Regions from separate parts of the Bacillus sp. JJ1566 genome, predicted to be linked through region 2. Evidence: riboswitches for the same ligand, from Rfam matches in the RefSeq annotation. Region 2 holds a riboswitch; the other holds the start of a gene.
What was found. Region 2 has a riboswitch for lysine ahead of V7112_RS04395 (aspartate kinase). Riboswitches for the same ligand answer to the same signal wherever they lie in the genome.
Positions count from the first base shown of each region.

Region 1: another riboswitch for lysine. It lies ahead of V7112_RS07390 (transporter substrate-binding domain-containing protein); the one in region 2 lies ahead of V7112_RS04395 (aspartate kinase).

Region 1 covers NZ_JBALOP010000015.1:3,550-7,052, forward strand. The annotation lists gene V7112_RS07385 (amino acid ABC transporter permease) at 1-319, opposite strand, end outside; gene V7112_RS07390 (transporter substrate-binding domain-containing protein) at 385-1,221, opposite strand; lysine riboswitch at 1,325-1,505, opposite strand; gene V7112_RS07395 (hypothetical protein) at 1,655-2,206, opposite strand; gene V7112_RS07400 (DUF2935 domain-containing protein) at 2,512-3,357, opposite strand; gene V7112_RS07405 (amidohydrolase) at 3,483-3,503, opposite strand, start outside.
Region 2 covers NZ_JBALOP010000007.1:48,039-51,541, forward strand. The annotation lists gene uvrC (excinuclease ABC subunit UvrC) at 1-1,309, shown strand, start outside; lysine riboswitch at 1,377-1,556, shown strand; gene V7112_RS04395 (aspartate kinase) at 1,655-2,899, shown strand; gene V7112_RS04400 (YslB family protein) at 2,989-3,444, opposite strand.

The DNA.
Region 1 (3,503 bases), on a different contig from region 2:
CAATAATCGCTGCAACAAACACATTCATATCTATGCCAAATGCTAATGCAGAACCATAATAAATAACCATCGCTTGTACAATCATCGGTGTTCCACGGAAGAATTCAATATAGATTGAAAGGATTACATTAATCACTTTTAAAAATATCTTGTTCACTCCACGTTCAGGCATTGGAATTGTGCGAACCACTCCAGCTAACAATCCGATTATTGCCCCAAAGACCGTCCCAATCAAAGCAATCAAAAGTGTTACACCAGCACCACGAAGGAACATTGGCCAGTTTTCTGTGATTATTCGAATGACCCACTCAAAACTCATCTTTTTTCCTCCTTTACTCTTTAAAACCGACTGTAGTTTGATAAACAGTCGGTTTGAAGTAACTTTTATTGTGCTGCTGGTTGATTTTTAATTGCTGAATCCATAATGCTTGTACGTTCCTCTTCTGAAATACCTGCTAAAGCTTCATTGATTTTATCTGTTAATTCACTGCCCTTTTTAAGTCCGACAGCAATTGCTGTATCATCTTCTGAAGTTGTAAAGCCTTCTTCAAACTCAACCATGACAAAGTTCTCATTTGCAGATGAAGCACTAATTCCTTCAGGACGCTCTGAAATGTATCCATCAATTATTCCTGATTCAAGAGCAACTCTCATTGCCGGGAAGTTGTCCATCGCCGTTTTCTTATCTACACCTTCTATTTGATCAATCACTGAATAGTGGAAGGTATTTAATTGAGCTGTAATTTTTGCTCCCTTGAAATCTTGAATAGAAGTGGCATTTTCAAATTTGCTGCCTTTCTTCACGACCATTACTAGATTTGATGTGTAGTAATTATCTGAAAAATCGATTGCTTCTTTACGTTCTGCAGTCGGTGACATACCAGCTAAAATTGCATCAATTTTCCCAGATGTTAATGCTGGTACAAGGCCATCCCACTCTGTTTTAACAATCACTAATTCTTTTCCTAATCCTTCAGCTACTTTTTTCGCAATTTCTACATCATATCCACCTGCATACTCTGCAGATCCATCGATTTTTACTGCACCGTTGGAATCGTCGTTTTGAGTCCAGTTGAATGGCGCATATCCTGCTTCAAGGCCGACCTTAAATGTATTATCCTCTGATGAACCGGAATTAGAACTATTACTTGTCCCACATCCTGCTAATAATAAAATGCTTGAAATCAGTAAAACTATGAATAATGATAACTTGTTTCTCATAATGAATTTCCTCCTATTTTTTGATAATTTTCGACATAAAAAAAGCGACCTGAGATGTACTCAAGTCGCTGTATAGCTGCCCTAAAGTCCTCTCTTTTATCCCAAATGAGATAGCACAACTCAATAAACTGGGGGTTTATTGAGACAGTCCTGCAGCTCTTAACTACAGACCCAGCATGTAATACTGAGAATATTACAAACTTCGGCGACATTTCCTTCTCCTTAGCATCACTGCTTCTCAAGCTCCACTAAAGACTGTTAAATACCGCGCCTCTACCTCACTATTAAAAAGTGAGGTCTTATTCAATTATTTTTTATACTACAATAATACCTAACTATTAGTCAACCCTTTCATTTTAGCAATATCTAGTAATCCACTGTTTTCAACATCTCACATCAACAAAGACGGCGTTTATTGAATTTTAAAGACAACTTATTTAAAAGAGGTGCCAGATTTTTTGATAGATGTTAAGAAAAGTTTTGCAGTTTTCCTCCCCAAAACCACCCAAAGCCAGCTATAAAAAACGGAAAATAGTAAGATGAGAATAACTATTTTTTCATCAAATTCTCCTGTAACAGATGGGCCTAAAACAGGAAAATGAAATACATACAACAAAGCCATAATTCCTATTGCTAATGCAATGCCACCAAATAAAGTAATTGCGAGTCGGCTTTTCCATATCCTAAATGCTATCCCCAAGCTAATCCCTAATAAACCTGTAGTAAAAGGAAAAACAAACAACTCAGAAGGCTGAAAAATCATGAGTAGTAAAATCGTTATTACATAAGACATGATCCCAATCCTGATTGACATCATTGAGGACAGGAGAATTGGAAGAGTTGTTAACATACTGAAGACATAACCAAATCCTCCAAATACGCCTGCAGACTGAAAAATGGCTGCAAATGCAGCCAAAAATGCTCCAAACACAAGTTTGCTGGTTTTAGAAAATATTCGAAATTGAGGCTGCTCGTTTGCATTCATTAAAACCACCCCCTGTAAAAGTAAATGCCCAGGTGTTCAAAAATATGAAGGTGTTTTATTTAACAGGTTGTTGATTCTTGAAATAAGACTGTGAATTTGCAAAGAGTCATAATCGAATTCATGTCCGGACAATTTTTGCATATAAACGTTGGGGTAGTGATTAACGGTTAAAAAAGCAAGTGAAATCCAGGAATGAATATAATGAGTTAAAACAAAAAAGGTTGGACAGAATCCAACCTTTTATTATCATGTTTCATCTAAACTCGTTACACGTTGCAATCACAATCTATATTCTTAAACTAAGATTATCTTGGTTGTGAGCTACCTCCTGTAAGGTGAGCGTCAAACATATCAATGATTTCTAGGAATCTATCAGCTTCGCGGAAAACATGGTCTGCTAAAAGGGGATGGATGATGCTCTTTATTTTACATTGCTCAATTAAATCTCTGGCTGTTTTCTTGAAATCCCTAAGAGATGAGACTGACACCCGATTTTGGTCAAGGAATTGATCTAAAAGGGGAGCAGTTTGAGATTGCGGTTTCATAGATTCTAAATCCCTTGCTTGATACAGCAATTGATCAAAATCATTGCTGAAATTCCGTGCCAAATCTACCAGCTTCCTTTCGGACGGGTCAAGGAGATGACCAATAAATTTGGCATGGTCTGCCATTATCCTTAAGAAGAAAACATTCTCTTTAATAATGGCATCAGGAAGCGATTTTAATTTTCCTTCATTTAATTCTATTAATCGTTTTCGAAAATAATTTGCCTCCCTACTCGTATGGTCAACTAACAGCGGGAAATTATTTGCCCCTGGCAATTTACAGGTGAGTATTAATCCTAATATTTTCCGTTTAAAGGCGAAAATATTGGCTGCAGCTTGTTGTACTTCTGAATTAAATCTTCTTATTTGTTCCGGGTCAGTTTGATTATTAAAAAAATGTGCAGTTTGTTCGATGTGTTCAAATAATCGATAAAACTGATTTGCCTCCTGTATTAGTTGGGTGTCCTCTGCTCTAAAACCTAATCGAAGAAATAAAGAATGCTCTTTCATGATTCTAGCCCAGAAACGAATTTCATTTAAGGAACGTTCAACAAACAATCCAGATGTTACACCTGTATCCGCATGCAAGGCACCTTCCCTATTCACCCCAAAAACCTCCCAATAAAGCTTTATTTGTTCTATTTGTATTTACAGGAGCACTAAAATATACCTAACCAAAAGTCCATCCTTTGCTTTTCATGCAATTATTATTTTATTAAACAAACTAATTTCTACTTCTTTTCCAATGAACC
Region 2 (3,503 bases):
AGATAAGGTTTGTTTGTACTATCATATCGGTCAATGTCTTGCTCCATGTGTGAACGAGGTAACTGATGAAACAAATAAAAAAATGGTAGACGACATCATTCGCTTTCTAAATGGTGGGTATAAGGAAATCAAAGCAGAGCTAACAGAACGAATGGTAAAGGCTTCAGAAGAACTTGATTTTGAGAGAGCAAAAGAATACCGTGATCAAATCACAAGTATTGAAACAACGATGGAAAAACAGAAGATGACGATGACCGATTTTATCGATCGTGATGTTTTTGGTTATTCCTATGATAAAGGCTGGATGTGTGTTCAAGTCTTTTTTATCCGACAAGGGAAATTAATAGAACGGGATGTTTCTTTATTCCCATTCTATAATGAGCCTGAACAGGATTTCCTAACCTACCTTGGGCAATTCTATTTAAAAGAAAATCATTTTAAACCAAAGGAAATTCTACTTCCTAGTTCAATTGACCATGTGATTGCTGAGCAATTACTAGAGGTAAACGTTCAACAGCCTAGTCGAGGAAAGAAAAAACAACTAGTGGAATTAGCAAGGAAAAATGCCAAAATCGCGTTAACTGAGAAATTTGCTCTGATTGAGCGCGATGAAGAGCGGACAATCAAGGCGGTTGAAAACTTAGGCCAACAACTGGGAATATACACGCCCCATCGGATTGAGGCGTTTGATAACTCGAATATCCAAGGAACAGACCCTGTTTCAGCAATGATTGTTTTTACGGATGGAAAACCGGATAAAAAAGAATATAGAAAATATAAAATTAAATCAGTTCAAGGTCCTGATGATTATGAATCAATGAGAGAGGTTGTCAGGAGAAGATATAGTCGTGCTCTCAAAGATAATCTACCCTTACCTGACTTAATCATCATTGACGGAGGAAAAGGTCATCTTGCTGCAGTAAGAGATATTCTAGAAAATGAGTTAGGTTTGGAAATTCCTTTAGCTGGGTTGGCAAAAGACGATAAGCATAGAACTTCAGAATTGTTAATAGGCGACCCACCTGAAATCGTGGAACTGCCAAGAAATAGCCAGGAATTTTATCTTCTCCAACGGATTCAAGATGAAGTTCACCGTTTTGCGATTACCTTTCATCGTCAAGTCCGTGGAAAAAGTGCCTTTCAATCTGTGCTTGATAACATTCCTGGAGTCGGGGAAAAACGAAAGAAAGCATTGCTAAAGCATTTTGGTTCAATCAAGAAGCTGAAGGAAGCAAGTATTGAGGAAATCCAACAGGCCAATATTCCTCGTCCTACCGCTGAAGTAATCTTTGAAAAATTAAAGGAATAGTCGTTGCTATTTTAAAAATACTCTGATATAATCCTAACTAATATAATATTACACTTCATTACGTTGAAGTGATGATAGAGGTGCGATCTTTATCAGTATGCAATTGGAGGGGAGTGAGACCCTATGATTATTGCAGAAAGGAAAGTTCGCCGAAGTGAAAAAAGGACTCATCTCTTTTTTTGCTGGTCTTATGTTTAAGAGACGTAAGATTGTCAAGATGAATTAATCTTGGAGAGCTATCTCACGATGTGACACGTTTTTGTTTACGTATATCACAGCAATGAGATAATCTCATTGCTGTTTTTTATTATCCAGAAATTCAAAAAGAAGGGTTGAGAGCAGAGCATGGGGATCATCGTACAAAAGTTTGGAGGCACCTCAGTAGGGTCACCAGATAGAATCAAAAATGTTGCAAATCGCGTTATTCAAGAAGTGCAAGCAGGAAACCAAGTTGTCGTTGTTGTTTCAGCAATGGGGAAAACTACAGATCAACTTGTAACCTTAGCAAATGAAATTACAAGTACGCCGAGTAAACGTGAGATGGATATGCTGTTAAGTACAGGCGAACAAATAACAATTGCCCTTTTATCAATGGCGATACAAGAGCAAGGCTATAAATCTGTATCCTATACAGGCTGGCAGGCTGGTATTGAAACTGAGGCCATACATAGCAATGCCCGCATTGAGAATATTGAAGTTTCAAGAGTAAAGGACAGCCTAAAAGAAGGAAAAATTGTAGTAGTTGCAGGGTTCCAGGGAATTAGTAGTTCTGGAGATATAACGACTCTTGGACGAGGAGGATCTGATACAACTGCAGTTGCACTTGCTGCAGCATTAAATGCAGACAAATGTGATATCTACACAGATGTAACAGGTGTATATACGACTGATCCTCGTGTAGTTCCATCTGCACGTAAACTTCATTCCGTTTCCTATGATGAAATGCTTGAGCTTGCAAACCTGGGTGCGGGTGTGCTTCATCCACGTGCAGTAGAATTTGCGAAAAATTTTGAAATGCCGCTTGAAGTTCGTTCAAGCTTAGAGCTAGAAAATGGAACCATTATTGAGGAGGAAGTTTCAATGGAAAAGAATCTTGTTGTTAGGGGAATTGCTTTTGAAGACCAGATTACTCGGGTTACAGTATCTGGCTTACCAAATGAATTACACACACTATCAACCATCTTTGGTACACTCGCAAAGAATGGTCTTAACGTAGATATTATCATTCAAAACCAAACTGATGAAAATCATACCAATATTTCATTTTCAGTAAAAACACCAGATCTACGCGATACTCTAGCTGTATTAGAAAATAACAAAGATTTATTAAAATATGAAAGTATCCAGCATGAAGATGGTTTAGCAAAGGTTTCGATTGTAGGCTCTGGGATGGTTTCAAATCCAGGGGTTGCGGCTGATATGTTCCAGGTGCTTGCAAAAGAAAACATTGAAGTAAAAATGGTAAGTACATCGGAAATCAAAGTTTCTACTGTTGTTGATCAAGGAAGTATGGTTCTCGCGGTTGAAGCTTTACATGACTCATATAATTTAGCTGCTGTTGAAGAAGAAAAAGCAAAAGTTAAACTATAATATAAACTCAAAAAGGGCCGTTCAAAGGAAATTATTATCCATTGGGCGCCCTTTTCAATATAAAAAACCTGCACGAAGTGTGCAGGCTTTTAATCTTCGGTAATGTCTTTTTGGTCCCATTTTACCGTAAATATGATTTTTTGCGCTCGTCTTTTTTGTTGTTCAAAGCTTTCAGTGATTCGATTTTTCTGTTGTTGAATTTGTTGAGCAAGAAAACCGGATTCAAGTTGGAATGTACAAATATCTTTTCGTTTAAAACGAGAAGACACGATTGTACCATCCAAATGAAATTCGATGGAATTCTTATCCAAACGTTCTACCTTAAGGTCTCCCCATCCAGCATCATGAAAAAACGAAATAATTTCTTCAATCGTTGGTAAGGGGAATTTACGGGCAAGATTTTTTCCAGCCCAGTATAAAATCTGTGGAGTTTCTTTTCCAAATAAATCTGGAATTAAAATTTCACGTATGAGTTCATACCCAAAAACAGAAACGGTCTGTTCATTTGAATTTACATGTTGTTCATTGATGTTAATGTTCTTCACTGCATTCCCCTCTTTCTCCATTCTTTATTATAAACTATCGGGGGTAAGAAACACATGAA